2 regions of the Planococcus plakortidis genome follow, and region 1 is predicted to be linked to the other one. Evidence: predicted binding sites of a transcription regulator. Region 1 holds the regulator's gene; the other holds the start of a gene.
What was found. Region 1 encodes NrdR, which represses ribonucleotide reductase genes. Its sites were predicted from a motif close to AACACNATATATNGTGTT; they were not measured.
Positions count from the first base shown of each region.

Region 2: a site for NrdR is predicted at 2,808-2,825, ahead of BBI15_RS07915 (vitamin B12-dependent ribonucleotide reductase). Genes of this name have one in related genera too.

Region 1 covers NZ_CP016539.2:1,350,698-1,358,727, reverse strand. Annotated here, with positions in the region: gene thrS (threonine--tRNA ligase) at 1-756, opposite strand, end outside; gene dnaI (primosomal protein DnaI) at 1,384-2,325, opposite strand; gene BBI15_RS06900 (replication initiation and membrane attachment family protein) at 2,326-3,696, opposite strand; gene nrdR (transcriptional regulator NrdR) at 3,709-4,185, opposite strand; gene speD (adenosylmethionine decarboxylase) at 4,307-4,690, opposite strand; gene BBI15_RS06885 (glyceraldehyde-3-phosphate dehydrogenase) at 5,004-6,023, opposite strand; gene coaE (dephospho-CoA kinase) at 6,134-6,730, opposite strand; gene mutM (bifunctional DNA-formamidopyrimidine glycosylase/DNA-(apurinic or apyrimidinic site) lyase) at 6,740-7,609, opposite strand; gene polA (DNA polymerase I) at 7,623-8,030, opposite strand, start outside.
Region 2 covers NZ_CP016539.2:1,556,623-1,564,652, forward strand. Annotated here, with positions in the region: gene gcvPA (aminomethyl-transferring glycine dehydrogenase subunit GcvPA) at 1-579, shown strand, start outside; gene gcvPB (aminomethyl-transferring glycine dehydrogenase subunit GcvPB) at 572-2,044, shown strand; gene BBI15_RS07910 (rhodanese-like domain-containing protein) at 2,089-2,469, opposite strand; gene BBI15_RS07915 (vitamin B12-dependent ribonucleotide reductase) at 2,858-5,416, shown strand; gene aroQ (type II 3-dehydroquinate dehydratase) at 5,577-6,017, shown strand; gene BBI15_RS07925 (M24 family metallopeptidase) at 6,023-7,081, shown strand; gene efp (elongation factor P) at 7,099-7,659, shown strand; gene accB (acetyl-CoA carboxylase biotin carboxyl carrier protein) at 7,785-8,030, shown strand, end outside.

The DNA.
Region 1 (8,030 bases):
CTCCTTGCCGATTTTGCGGTGGTCACGTTCTTTCGCTTCTTCCAGCATTTCAAGATGAGCTTTCAGTTCTTCTTTTTTGAAGAACGCTGTGCCGTAGATGCGCTGGAGCATCTTGTTGTCGCTATCACCGCGCCAGTAGGCACCTGCGACACTCAACAATTTGAATTCCTTCAATTTACCAGTCGATGGCACGTGGATGCCGCGGCACAGGTCGAAAAATTCACCTTGTTCGTAGATCGATACTTGCTCATCTTCAGGAATTGCTTCAAGCAACTCCAGTTTGTAAGGATCGCTGATTGCTTCAAAACGTTGTTGCGCTTCGTTTCTCGAGACTTCCACACGGACGATGTCCAAGTTCTCATTGATGATTTTCTTCATTTCTTTCTCGATGACCGGCAGATCTTCACTTGTGATCGCCGATTCAGTATCGATATCGTAATAGAAACCATTTTCGATGACTGGCCCAACGCCAAGCTTGGCGTCGGGATACAGGCGTTTGACTGCTTGGGCCATCAAATGCGCTGAACTGTGGCGCAGCACTTCCAAGGCTTCTTCGGATTCCGGAGTGATGATCGCGATATCGCCGTCCTCTTCGAGTGGGGCTTTCAAGTCGACCAACTTGCCTGACAGTTTGCCCGCTACCGCTTTTTTGCGAAGGCCGGGGCTGATCGATTGAGCGATCTCTTCAGTGGATGTTCCTTTTTCGAACTCTTTTACTGCGCCATCCGGAAATGTTAGTTGAATCATGTCTGTCATATGAATCTCTCCTTTAAGTGATTTGGGTGAATCGCGAACCACAGGGTCTGGTTCAGCGTTTCCGGCTTTCTTGGTGTCCAGCTACAGCTGCCTGCTCCTCGGGTCGTAAGCCAGCCTCCTTGTGCGGCAAACAGCGCCGCTTCGGAACCCTGCCTTACGCCTGTCAGAGCATAACGGCAGCTTCCGCTTTTCTTGGTGTCTAGCTTCAGCTGCCTGCTCCTCGGGTCGTAAGCCAGTTTCCCTATGCAGCAAAAAGCGCCGCTTCGGGAACCCGGCTTACGCCTGTCGGAGCATAACGGCAGCTTCCGCTTTTCTTTTTTTCCACACAAAAAGCTCCATCCCAAAAGGGACGAAGCTCTGTTCGTGGTTCCACCCTTCTTCTCTTCCGCACCGTTCTTGCGCGCGGAATGAAGCTCTGCATCGGCTAACGGGCCGGTACCGTCGCCTGCTACTGGAGTTCGCAGGCGCTGCTCGAAGGGGGTAACCGAAAACGCTGTGCCGGGAAGCTTTCAGCCATGTCTTCCCTCTCTGTGTGCCATGCGCAATCGATCATGTCCTTGTCATTGCATGTAAATCAATATTGATGATTCTTACTATACGATGAAAAAAATCAAAAGGCAATAGTTTCTATTGCTTGTTGCGGCGGTTTTCGCCTTCAAGTTTGACCGGGACTGTCAGCGCCTGGATCCGTTCCATGATGCGCGCTGCTTTCAAGTCTTCTTTTTCGCCGCGCTGTGAATACGTCAGATGGTGCGCAAGTTCTGAATAACTGAAGTTCGAACTCATGAATGTCGGCAATTTTTCCGCCATCCGGTAATGAAGGATTGTGCCAAGCACTTCATCGCGCGTCCAGCTCGACATCGCTTCAGCCCCGATGTCATCGAGCATGAGGACGTCGGCCTTTTTGACGTATTCGATTTTCTCCTGGAGCGTATGGTCGCCGATCGCCTGCTTCATTTCGCGCATGAATTCCGGAACGAACACTAGAACCGATTTGACATTGACTTCCGCCAGTTCATTCGCCACTGCGCCGAGCAAATATGATTTGCCGGTACCGAATTTCCCGTACAGATACAATCCTTTTTCCGGAAGGGAATCCGGGCCGTTCGCTTGTTCCAAGAATTCATCGACTGCCCGGAAGGCAGGGAGCCTCCGGTCATCCAATTCAAAACTTTCGAATCTCGCCTGCATGACTTCTTTTGGCATGTACATGCTGTGGATCAACGATGACGCGTGGCGCTTATTGTCTTCCACTGCTTTCAAACGGCATTTCGTGTAGGAGATGCCGATATTGCCCCGCTCTAGCACCAGATTCGGTTCGAATCCTTTTAAATGATTGATGCAGCCACCGAGATTTGGGCATTTATTGCAGTCATGCGACTGGTCAATATACTCATATAGCTTGCCCATGCCTTTTTCCACTGTCGGCCCGTCAATTTCCTCTTCATGTTCTTTCAGGAACTTGAGGACGCCGGGATGTTCCAGCACTTCTTTCTTCATTGCATCATAGCGCTCGGAAAATGAGGGCGCATTGACAACTCGCTTCATCGTTTCACGAATCGGTTCCATTTAATCACCCTTCCTTCTCTTCAACGCAAGCTTCGCAAGCATCTTCTGCTTTTCTTGTTCGAGCTGTTCGCTCGAAGCCCCTTGCACAGGTGTTTCCACTTCATCTTTTTTATTGAACCATTCCGGTAATTTTTCTTCGCGGATCGGCTTGCGGCCGGAAGATGGCGCACGTTTCGGTGCGGTACTTGATTCGTTTTTCCATTTCATGTATTGCTCGTGTTCGATACGTGCAAATTCCATCGCCTGCTTGGCTGTCGTGACATTTTTTCTCAACCAATGCGATGCAATCTTTTCTACATATGCTTTCGTCAATTTCATATCCGTACGCAACAGGACGTATTGAAGCAGCACATTGACGACAGCCGGCTCCATGCCATGCTGCGTTACCAATTGGTTCGCCAATTGCACATCCGCTGGCAGCGGTTCTTTTCCGTCTGCGATATCCCGCAATACTTGGATCGGCGATGCCGATTCCAAATAAGCGATCAACTCGTCTTCTTTGTTTGACGACGACTGTGTCGTTTTTGGTTCCTTCGCTGTCGGCTCTGCCTCCTTGACTGGCTCCAGCTTTGGCGCAGTGGTGGTGACGGTCATCTTATAATAATCGGAAGCAGCCTTGCGCAGCCCTTCCTCATCTATCCGGTAATCATCTTCAATCGCCAGCAAGATGACTTTTTGCATCTCAAGCGGGCCAAACCCGTAGAGAAACGAAAGCTTTACGATAAAGTTACGGATGGCCGGCGTCAATACACGCTTCGGCACAAGCTGCTCGGAGAGACCTTGTCGCAACAGCGCAAAATCGAAATCCTGCTCCATCTCGTATTTCCCGTCCGTCCGCGCTTCAAAATCTTGTTGATCTGCAGGGTAGCCAGACTTGGCGTGCACTGGCTGGAAAATATCGGTGAAGGTCCTGGAGACTTCTTCATATCCTTCGGCGAGCGGCGTCTGTATGAGGAACCGGTCACGGACCCGGCGATACGAAGATTCCCCGACCTTGCTGAACAAGAACATCGACAAAAGCGGATCGGCAAAAAAAGTTTTCGGGTCGAGCGGCGGGCACAGTTCATATATGAAAGAACGGCCTTCCCCGTCCTTGCGGAAAGTTTTCAATAACCCGATCGCTTCGAGCTGGATACGGGATTCAAAAATCGCCTTGACCGGTTTTCCGAGCGTGTTCATCAATGCGTAATGCGTCGAATCCCCAGAGCCCATCTCCCCGTCTGCCCATAGCGTCAAATAGAGGGAGACGGCATCCGGACCGACCATCGGCTGATAGAGCAGCGTCAGCAATTGACGGTCATAATTGGAGAACGGGTATGGCATGCGGATCCGGTACGAATCGGCGGGCTGGAGTTCATTGTATAACATCATGTGCTCACCGCCTTATTTACTGTCTTTGTCGCCGGGATTGCGGTCGAGCAGTTCTTTCAGTTCATCGATAAAGACCGTAATGTCTTTGAACTGGCGATAGACGGAAGCGAAGCGGACATAGGCGACTTCATCGATATCCGCCAAGCGGTTCATGACCAGTTCTCCGACCTCTTCTGATTTCACTTCAGGATTGCCGCTGCGGCGAAGTTCTTTTTCAATATCGAATACGACCTCTTCAAGCCTATCGAGCGAGACCGGCCGTTTTTCACATGCCCTGATCAAGCCGCGCAACACTTTCTCGCGGCTGAATTCCTCACGGGAGCCGTCTTTCTTCACGACGATCAGCGGCATTTCCTCCACCTTCTCGAACGTAGTGAAGCGGTAGCCGCAAGCTTCGCATTCACGGCGCCTGCGGATTGATTTCATTTCGTCTATTGGCCGCGAATCTACTACGCGGGTGCCGTTATGCTGGCAAGCTGGACATTTCATGGTAGACATCTCCCCGAAAATTCTCTATCTAGTAGTAACAGTATAACAAAAAAATTCCCCAAACATTAGAAAAAGCAGAGGATTTTCTCCTCTGCTTGTGTTTTGCATTATTAACGGCCGGTTACACTGTCAGTGACACTTTGGTCGCTCCAGCGCCGACTGGCCCCATGCCGCGTGGCACTTCCGTTACTTCGCTCTGCTTTGAATCCAAAGCTTGTGCGATGTAATCAGCTGCAATTGTCGGATCAAGATCTCCGCAAGTATACACATCGACACTTGCATAGCCGTGTTCCGGGAAGCTGTGGATGGTCAGGTGTGATTCCGAAATGATGACTACGCCGCTGACACCCTGTGGTGCAAATTTATGAAAAGCGACTTCGCGGATTTCCGCACCTGATTTGAGTGCTGCATCAACAAAAGTCTTTTCGATATAATCCATATCGTTTAATTTGTCAAAATCACACTGCCAAAGTTCTGCGATTACGTGACGTCCCATAGTTTCCATGGTTCGTTTCCCCCTTTGATAACATTTTGGTTTTGCGCAAAATATTCAAAGTTGACTACCACGGGGGAAAGTTAGTCCAGAGAGGTCCTAACCCTTTAAGCAGCCATAAGAATAAGTATATACGCTCCTAATTCCTTGCTCTACATGATAAATAGAAATTGAGAAGTGGCATCCGTTTCCGGCTACGATTCATAGTATATGATGAATGTTTTCGAAATGCAATAAATAAATGCTCCCGAAGAAAAATTTTTTCAATATAAAAACAAAAAAGATTCCGCTCTTCCAATAAGGAGGAATGCGGAATCTTTCAGCATTATTTTGAAGCGACAGCCATGGAATTGGCTACTTTTTTCATCAAGTCGACAACGCGGGCCGAGTAGCCCCATTCGTTATCATACCAAGCGAGCACTTTCACTTTGCGGTCGCCCATGACAATGGTGGTCAATCCATCAACGATTGCAGAGCTTGGGTTCGTATTGAAATCGATCGACACGAGCGGTTCCATGGTCAAATCGAGGATGCCCGCAAGCGCGCCTTCCGATGCTTCCGTGAATGCGCGGTTGACCTGTTCTACCGTGACATCCTGCTGGACATCGACGACCAGGTCGACAAGTGACACATTCGGCGTCGGTACACGCAGTGCCAGGCCATGCAATTTCCCTTCCAGCTCAGGAAGAACCAGCGACAATGCTTTTGCAGCCCCTGTGGAAGTCGGGATGATCGACTGTGCACAAGCGCGGGCGCGGCGAAGGTCCTTATGCGGGTTATCCAGGTTCTTCTGGTCGTTGGTATAGGCATGGACAGTCGTCATCAAGCCATTTTCGATGCCGAATGCATCGTTCAAGACTTTCGCGACAGGAGCCAGGCAATTGGTCGTGCAGCTGGCATTCGAGATGATATCGTGTTTCTCGACATCCAATTTATCATCGTTGACGCCCATGACGATCGTGATGTCCTCATTTTTACCAGGAGCAGTCAGGATGACTTTTTTCGCGCCGGCTTCCAGATGAAGCGCCGCTTTATCGCGCGAATTGAACTTGCCTGTGGCTTCGATGACGATGTCGACGCCCATTTCGCCCCATGGGAGTTTCAATGGATCGCGCTCGCTCACCAATTGAATACGCTTTCCGTTTACAACCAACGCATTTTCTTCAGCTTTCACTTCTCCGGCAAAAGTACCGTGGTTTGTGTCATACTTAATCAAATGAGCAAGCGTTTCAGCCGGATAACTGGCATTTACCGCCGAAATTGTCACGTCATCCATCAATACCGCTTGTCTGAAAACCATACGGCCGATGCGGCCAAACCCGTTAATTGCAATCGAAACTGTCATGTATTTGTCCTCCAATTAAATAAGTCATACTCATATTTTTCAATTCGATATATAGTATAACACATTATTCTCTTTAGAGAACCTGAAAACAGAAGAAAGCGCATACTTTTTTACGGATGTGTCAGCCAATTGTCCAATATGCGCTTCAATTGGCGTTTTGTATCATCCACGGAACCGTTGTTGTCGAGCACTTCATCCGCCCCTTCTTCTTTGACGACCATCGGCAATTGCGAGGCGATCCGCGCCTTTGCCTCCTGTTCAGTCAAGCCGTTACGCTCCATGAGGCGTTTCAATTGTTCTTGTTCCGATACGCTGACGACCAGGATCTTATCGACCATATGCTGGAGCTTGCTTTCAAATAGGAGCGGGATGTCCATGATAACGGTTTCATATCCTTCAGCCAAAAATGCTTGGCGCTGCCTAAGCATCTCCCGGCGTATTGCCGGGTGGATGATATCATTCAGTTTTTTTCGGCTCGCAGGATCATTGAAGATGATCGCCCCGACTTTCTCGCGGTCCATCGAGCCATCCGCACGTATCACTTCCGGGCCGAATGCTTGCTCGATGCTCTGCAAGGTTTCCGTTCCGGGTTCGACGACTTGCCTGGCGACCAGGTCGGCGTCAACGACCGGATATCCCAATTCCTTGAGCATCTGCGAGACAGTGCTTTTGCCGCTCGCGATGCTACCCGTGAGTCCAATGATCATGTAGTTTCCTCATTTCTGGCAAGACGGGCAATAGACAGACGCCCGGCTCGCAATTTTCACTGTTTTGGTCTCTGTGCCGCAAATTGTGCACGTCTTCTTGCCGTACATGCCGAAACGGTTCTGCATGCTGCCCGACTCCCCGTTGATGTTGCGGTAATCGGAAATCGTGCTGCCACCCGCTTCAATGCTCTCAAGCAAAATGGCGGCTATCGCCTGGAACAATTCAATTTTCCGCTTGCGGCTGATGCGGCTTGCGGCACGCTTCGGATGGATCTTCATGCGGAACAAGGCTTCGGTGGCGTATATATTGCCGCATCCCGAGATGACCGTGCCGTCCATGATGACTTCCTTGATCGGCTTGTTGCGGAATTTCGGGCTTTCCGCTTGCTGTAAAAACCACTCCAGCGCCCCGTCTGCAAACGGCTCCGGCGCCATCAATAGGAGCGGCGGGAAATCGGCTTCGGTCTCCAGCACCCGCATCTCCCCAAAACGCCGGATGTCCGAGAAGGCCAGCAGGTTGCCATCATCAAGCGTCAGCACCACATGGACGTGGCGCCTGAACTTATCTTCCGGGATCGCCAGCAGGCTATCGACGAAAAACCAGGCCCCCGACATCCCCAAATGGTTGACGAGCAGGAATTCCTGCTCGTTTTTCATGGTCATATAGATATATTTGCTGCGCCGTTCGACGGCGAGTATTTGGGCTCCGGCCAGCCGTTCTTGGAAATCATCCGCTTCGATGCGCTTCAAGATCGCATCCTTGCCTGCTTGCTTTGATTTTCGGATCGTATCGGACACATCGACCGAAACGATCCGCTTGCCGATCGATACGGGGCGGATTTGCCGGACCACCCCTTCTACTTCCGGAAGTTCCGGCATCGCATATTCCTCCTTATTTGGTATCGTACCAGGTGTCCCCGGTCGCGATATCCACTTTTAACGGGACATTCAGTTCCACTGCAGATTCCATGATTTCGGGTACCAGCTTCATTAATCGATCGATTTCTTCGGGCGGCGCTTCGAAAATGAGCTCATCGTGGACCTGCAGGAGCATTCTCGATTTTAAGCCTTCACGCTCAAGCGCCGCATCCATTTCGATCATCGCCTGTTTGATGATATCGGCTGCACTGCCCTGTATCGGCGTATTCATCGCGGTACGTTCGGCAAAGCTGCGCAAATTGAAGTTCGAGCTATTGATGTCCGGCAAATAGCGGCGACGGTTCATCAGGGTTGTGACATAGCCGTCTTTTTTTGCCTGTTCGACGATTGAACTCATATAGCCCTGGACGCCCGGGAAGCT
Region 2 (8,030 bases), 210 kb from region 1:
GCGCAGCCATTCGGCATCCCTGAAGCATTCGGCGGCCCTCATTGCGGCTATTTCGCCGTGACACAGAAATTGATGCGCAAAGTTCCGGGGCGCCTTGTCGGCGAAACGACAGACGATGAAGGCAGACGCGGATTCGTCCTGACTTTACAAGCGCGCGAACAGCACATCCGCCGCGACAAAGCCACGTCCAATATTTGTTCGAACCAGGCCTTGAACGCTTTGGCTGCTTCTGTAGCCATGACGGCGCTCGGCAAGGAAGGTACGAAGGAAATCGCGGTACAGAACATCACCAAGACCCATTATATGAAGCAGCAGCTGAAAAAATCCGGATTTGAGATCGCTTTTGACGGTGCCCATTTCAATGAAATTGCCGTCAAGGTCGATTCGTCGGTCAAGAAATTGAATGCGGCTTTATTCGAAAAAGGCATGATCGGCGGCTATGATCTCGGCTTGAGCTACGACGAGTTAAAGGGCCATATGCTGATTGCGGTCACGGAACAGCGTTCTAAAGAAGAAATCGACGCGTTTGTACAGGAAATCGATGCATTCGTGCGAGAAACGGAGGCTTCCCATGCATAAGGACAACCAACCACTCATCTTTGAAATGACCAAACAAGGCCGTGTCGGCTACAGCCTGCCGGAACTTGATGTGCCGGAAGTGGATTTGAACGAACTGCTCGGACAAGAGCTTGTCCGTGAGGAATTTGCAGAATTGCCGGAAGTCTCGGAGCTCGATATCATGCGCCATTACACAGCGCTGTCAAAACGCAATCACGGTGTCGATTCCGGGTTCTATCCGCTCGGTTCGTGCACGATGAAATACAACCCGAAAATCAATGAATCCGTTGCCCGCTATTCAGGTTTCGCGAACATCCATCCACTGCAGGAGGAATCGACTGTGCAGGGCGCAATGGAATTGATGTATGACCTTCAGGAACATTTGAAGGAAATCACCGGCATGGACGAAGTGACGCTGCAGCCGGCTGCAGGCGCACACGGTGAATGGACGGGCCTCATGATGATCCGCGCATTCCACGAAGCGAACGGCGATTTCAACCGCACGAAAGTCATCGTGCCTGATTCTGCCCACGGAACGAACCCGGCTTCTGCGACAGTCGCCGGTTTCGAAACGGTGACCGTGAAATCGAACGAACACGGGCTTGTCGACCTTGAGGATTTGAAGCGCGTAGTCGGCGACGACACGGCGGCACTCATGCTGACGAACCCGAACACGCTTGGCCTGTTCGAGGAAGACATTCTCGAGATGGCCTCGATCATCCATGGTGTCGGCGGCAAGTTGTATTACGATGGCGCGAACTTGAATGCCGTCATGTCGAAAGCACGCCCTGGCGACATGGGCTTTGATGTCGTCCATTTGAACTTGCACAAGACCTTCACGGGCCCTCACGGCGGTGGCGGCCCAGGATCTGGCCCAGTCGGCGTGCAAGAGGACCTGATCCCGTATTTGCCGAAGCCGATCCTCATCAAGACCGATGAAGGCTTCGCATTCGATTACGACCGCCCTGAATCCATCGGCCGTGTCAAACCGTTCTATGGCAACTTCGGCATCAACGTCCGCGCCTATACTTATATCCGCACGATGGGGCCGGATGGCTTGAAGAAAGTGACGGAATACGCCGTCTTGAATGCCAATTACATGATGAGACGCCTCGCGCCTCATTTCGATTTGCCGTACGACCGCCATTGCAAGCATGAATTCGTCTTGAGCGGCCGCCGCCAGAAGAAACTCGGCGTCAGAACACTCGATATGGCGAAACGCCTGCTTGATTTCGGTTACCATCCGCCGACGATCTACTTCCCGCTCAACGTGGAAGAAGGCATGATGATCGAGCCGACCGAGACGGAATCAAAAGAGACGCTCGATAACTTTATCGATGCGATGATCCAGATTGCGCGTGAAGTGGAAGAAAATCCAGAGATCGTGCAGAATGCACCGCACACGACGGTCATCAACCGGCTCGATGAAACGAAAGCGGCACGCAAGCCAGTGCTCCGTTACCAGAAGCAGTCAGCTAGCGAATAAGATAGAAAAAATCCCGGATGCATTCGCTTCCGGGATTTTTTCGGTTATTTGGATTTGATTTTGCCTGTCCATTTCTTAAAGCCGCCCTGCAATTGGAACAATTGGTCATAGCCTTTTTTCTTCAGGAACAATGCGACGCGACCGCTTCTTGCACCGTTTTGGTCATATAGGTAGACCGGCTTGTCTGCGCGGATTTCCTTATAGCGCTGGCGCAATTGCGATTGCGGGATATTGCGCGCCCCGAGGATGTGGCCGGCTGCAAAGTCTTTCGGTTCCCGGACATCGATGAGCTGCGCTTTTCTGTAGCCTTGGATGAATTCTTCCTGGTTCAAGTCGGTAACTGCCTTGCGGATGCGCAGGAAGGAAACGACCGCAAAAATGAGGATGGCGATGACGACACCCAATGTGATGTACAATAATTCCACTATTCTTGCCCCTTTCTATACTTCCCCATTATAAGAGATAAGGTGGCGGATATTCAATGGCTATGTTACAGTAATCGAGGCAAATCAGAGGCAATCCTGTGAAGCCTGGGGGCATGAACCGCATTGCGGCCATCCTTTCGGTTGTCAAGCGAATTCCGCAGGAAATTAACCCGTTTTTTGCGCCAGAATATGCGAACATACGTGTCTTTCGTCTCATTTTGAAGGAAGTGTGAACGCGTAACCCTTGCCATTGCTCGGTTATTCGGGCAAGACGATTTTCCATCAGAAAAATGTTATTGCGAGTGAGTTTCAATATATAGTATCATGGGAAATGTAATAATACTATATATAGTGTTCACTCCATATAATACAAAGGAGGATTTGTCAAATGGTTTCAGCCACACAATCCGATTATACATTAAACATTGAATCATTGAACAAAGACATCGAGGCTTTCCCTCAAGTCCATGCAATCACGAAGGATATGAAGAAGACCCATAAAGGCGTCTCCCGCCTGGTCATGATCGACCGCTATTCCTTCAAGGATACCAGCAAGAGCACGTTGAAGCCTGGTGATTTCGTCGTTCTGACAGTCAAGGAAGACCCGAAATTCCCTGCGCGCGGGCTTGGATATATCGTTTCGATCGATAAAGATGCGAACAAGGCGCGCGTATGGATCGAAGAGGATTACCGCAGTGCGATCGACAATCCTGAAGAAGTGGAACAAGGCATCGTCAACCGCCCGATCGATGTCATCGAGAAACCGCTCGAAGTGTTTTATGAGCAAATCGCCAAACGCAACGCCACAGGCCTTTCCGCAGTCGAGAAAACGCCTGAAAAGCAAAGCGAATGGTTCGAAAAATTCTACGAGCAACTCGTCAACTTGAATTTCGTGCCGGCCGGCCGCGTCCTTTACGGTGCAGGCGCCGAGACAGATGTCACCTATTTTAACTGCTACGTGATGCCTTTTGTTGCCGATTCACGGGAAGGCATATCTGACCATCGCAAGCAAGTGATGGAAATCATGAGCCGGGGCGGCGGCGTCGGGACGAACGGATCGACACTTCGCCCGCGCAATACACTCGCCCGTGGTGTCAACGGCAAATCATCCGGTTCCGTATCCTGGCTGGACGATATCGCCAAACTGACGCATCTGGTCGAACAGGGCGGTTCGCGCCGCGGTGCGCAGATGATTATGCTTGCCGACTGGCATCCGGATATCGTAGAGTTCATCATTTCCAAAATGCAGAATCCGCGTATACTGCGGTACTTGATCGAAAATACCCAAGACGAGACGATCAAGCGCCTCGCGAACGATAAATTGAAGTTCAAGCCTTTGACGGAGCAGGAAGAAGCGATGTATCAAGGTTTGCTTAACTACCGTGCCATCCCGGGCATGGGCGGATTCAATGAGAAGATCATGCGTGATGCGGAGACGAAACTGCGCGATGGCGGCACATTCTCCGTCCATAACGAAGAATTCCTCACCGGCGCCAATATTTCCGTCACCTTGACGAAGGATTTCATGGAAGCGGTCGAAAAAGACAGTGATTTCGAATTGCGTTTCCCGGCGGTCGAATCATACTCACCGGAAGAGATGGCCATCTACAACGAAGAATGGCATAAGATCGGCGATGTGCGTGAATGGGAGCGTCTCGGGCACAAAGTCCGCACCTATCGTGTCATTAAAGCGCGCGAACTGTGGAATTTGATCAATGTGTGCGCAACATACTCGGCAGAACCCGGCATCTTCTTTATCGACAACGCCAATGAAAAGACGAACGCGACAGCTTACGGACAAAAAGTCGTGGCGACGAACCCTTGCGGAGAACAGCCGCTCGCGCCATACTCCGTGTGCAACTTGGCGGCCGTCAATTTGGCACGCTTCGCCGATCCGAAAACGAAGCAAGTCGATTTTGAAGCGCTGAAAGAAACGGTGCGCGTCGGGGTCCGCATGCAGGATAATGTCATCGACGCAACGCCTTATTTCCTGGAGGAAAACCGCGTGCAGGCGCTCGGCGAACGCCGCGTAGGGCTTGGCGTCATGGGCCTCGCTGACTTGCTCATCTATTCCGACCGTGAATACGGTTCGCCGGAGGGCAATGAGCTGGTCGATGAAATCTTCAAGACCATTGCGGTTGCCGCATACGAAGCATCCACTGAACTCGCTGAAGAGCGCGGCAGTTTCCCGTTCCTCGTCGGCGAAACAGACGCGGAAACCGAGAATCTTCGCCGTGCTTTCACGGAAACCGGCTTTATGCAAGGCATGCCAGAAGAAATCCGCCAGGCGGTAATGGCTAAAGGAATCCGCAACTCGCACTTGTTGACGGTGGCGCCGACTGGCTCGACCGGGACGATGGTCGGGGTATCGACAGGTCTCGAACCATATTATTCATTCACCTACTACCGCAGCGGCCGCCTCGGGAAATTCATCGAAGTGAAAGCGGATATTGTTCGCGAATACTTGAAGAACAACCCGGACGCAGACGAAGACAATCTGCCGGAAGCATTTGTCACATCCATGGACCTTGCGCCGGAAGCGCATGCGGACGTACAGTGCATCATCCAGCGTTGGATCGATTCCTCGATCTCGAAAACCGTCAATGCGCCAAAAGGCTATACGGTGGAACAGGTCGAAGGCGTCTATGAGCGTCTTTACAGAGGCGGTGCCAAAGGCGGCACAGTGTATGTCGATGGTAGCCGCGATTCACAAGTGCTGACTTTGAGAGCGGAAGACAATACGTTCGAAGAAGAGCATAAAGAAGAAGACACCGGCAAGCGCCCGGTCGTCTTGATCGATACCATCCAGGATTTGCGTTCGACCAATGTCACGATTGGATCGGAAGTCGGCAATACCTGCCCTGTCTGCCGTAAAGGGACAGTGGAAGAAATGGGCGGATGCAACACATGCACAAACTGTGCAGCCCAATTGAAATGCGGATTGTAACAGATCCGTGCGCCCTGGGAACACCCCGGGGCCGGAAGGGAGCGGAAGCCAACATAGGCTTCCGCTTTTTTTCGGGCTTGAGGGACCTGCTTTCCTGCTTGCCGCCGATAATACGTATGCTAGAATGGAAAAGGAACGCAAAGAAAGGGGTGCAAGGGGCATGAGAGTCTTGGTGTTGAACGGTCCCAACTTGAACCGTCTTGGGAAACGCGACAAACAAAAGTACGGCAGCTTCACGTTACAGGAACTTGAACGGGAACTGCAGGAGTTCGCCGATGGGGAAGGCTTCGAACTGATCTGCCGCCAGTCCAATCATGAAGGCGAACTGATCGATTGGATCCACGGCGCGGACGATGATGCCATTTCCGGCATCGTCTTGAATGCCGGTGCGTATACGCATACAAGCATCGCTATCCGCGATGCCATCGAATCGATCCAAGTGCCGGTCGTCGAAGTACATATTTCCAATATCCATGGGCGTGAAGAGTTCCGCCACCATTCCCATATCGCCCCGGTAGCAATTGGCCAAATCGCCGGCTTCGGCAAGGACGTCTACCGGCTGGGGCTCCAGGCACTCCTGCTTCGACAACAGAAAGGATGAAACTGATGAAATTGATGAAACTGCGCGAACAAATGCAAAAGCGGGAATTGGATTCCCTGCTGGTGACAAATCCGTACAATCTTCGTTTTATTACAGGCTTCACCGGAACGGCCGGGCTTGCGCTCATTACGCCGAATGACGCCTGGTTCATTACCGACTTCCGTTACACCGAGCAGGCAGGGGAACAAGTCAAGGAATTCAAGGTGGTGCAGGCACAAAAAGGCTTGATTGACGAAGTGGCGCGCATTGCCGGGGAAGCGGCGGTCGAGCGGCTGGCTTTCGAACAGGATTATATGACCTTTGCGACCTATTCGCAGTATCAGGAAAAACTAACCGCGACGCTCGAACCGGTAAGCGGGGTGATCGAAAAGCTGCGCATGGTGAAATCACCGGAAGAACTAGAGGTGCTGAAAGCGGCAGCCAAGATCGCCGACGATGCATTCGAACATATTTGCTCGTACATTAAGGCGGGAATGACAGAACTGGAAGTTTCCAATGAACTGGAATTCTTCATGCGTTCACAAGGCGCGACTTCCTCTTCATTCGACATCATCGTCGCCTCGGGCTTGCGTTCTGCGTTGCCGCATGGCGTTGCGTCCGATAAAAAAATCGAACAAGGCGATCTCATCACGCTCGATTTCGGCGCATTGTACAATGGCTACGTATCTGACATCACGCGCACCGTTGCGGTCGGCGAACCTTCCGACAAGCTCAAGGAAATCTATCAAGTAGTGCTGGATTCACAAATGTTGGCACTCGAGAAAATCAAGCCGGGCATGACCGGGATCGAAGCGGATGCCATCGCTCGCGATTACATCAAATCTAAAGGCTACGGGGAAGCGTTCGGTCACTCGACAGGGCACGGCATCGGGCTCGAGGTCCACGAAGGGCCAGGGTTGTCGTTCCGCTCGGAAACCGTCCTTGAACCGGGCATGGCTGTGACGGTCGAACCGGGCATCTATTTGCCGGGAATTGGCGGAGTGCGCATCGAAGATGATATACTGATTACCGAAACGGGGAATGAACGCTTGACGCATTCTTCCAAAGAGCTTCGCATTTTATAATAAACGGAGGAACTACAATGATTTCAGTAAATGATTTTAAAACAGGATTGACCATCGAAGTGGATAACGATATTTGGCGCGTGATGGAATTCCAGCACGTAAAACCGGGTAAAGGCGCAGCATTCGTTCGCTCGAAGCTACGCAATTTGCGCACGGGAGCGGTCAACGAAAAAACATTCCGCGCCGGCGAAAAAGTGGCGAAAGCGCAGATCGATAACCGCAAGATGCAGTATTTGTACGCAAGTGGCGATATGCATGCGTTCATGGACACGGAAACATACGACCAGATCGAATTGCCGGAAAAAAGCATTGAATATGAACTGAAATTCCTCCAGGAAAACATGGAAGTACAGGTCATCCAATACCACGGCGAAGTGCTTGGCGTCGAATTGCCGAACACGGTCGTCCTCGAAGTGGCTGAAACAGACCCGGGCATCAAGGGAGACACAGCGAGCGGTGGTTCAAAACCGGCGATCCTGACAACGGGCCTATCCGTGCAGGTGCCGTTCTTCATCAACCAAGGGGATAAACTAATCATCAATACCACCGATTCTTCGTACGTATCCCGCGCTCAATAAGTAGGAAAGGCCTCTTTTATGAGGCCTTTTTTTAAAAAAACAGCCTCGCTATTTCAAAATGATTCAAAAAAGTCTAAAATGGAGAGGTAGCTAAAAATAATACATAACAGGGGAGTAGGTATAATATGAAAATCCAAGAAATTCGCGAAATCATTAAATTGGTGGATAATTCTTCCATCAACGAATTCAGCTATGAATTCGATGGGGTCAAAGTCAAGATGAAGAAGAATTCAGCCGGCTCTGCACAGCCGTCGGCAACGGTACAGCCGCAAGTGGCAGAAGAGCCTGCACAGGCGCCTGCGCCGGCAGCCCCGAAACAGGCGGAACCAACTCAAGCTGCGCCGACAGAACAGCCTGTCCAAACGGAAACT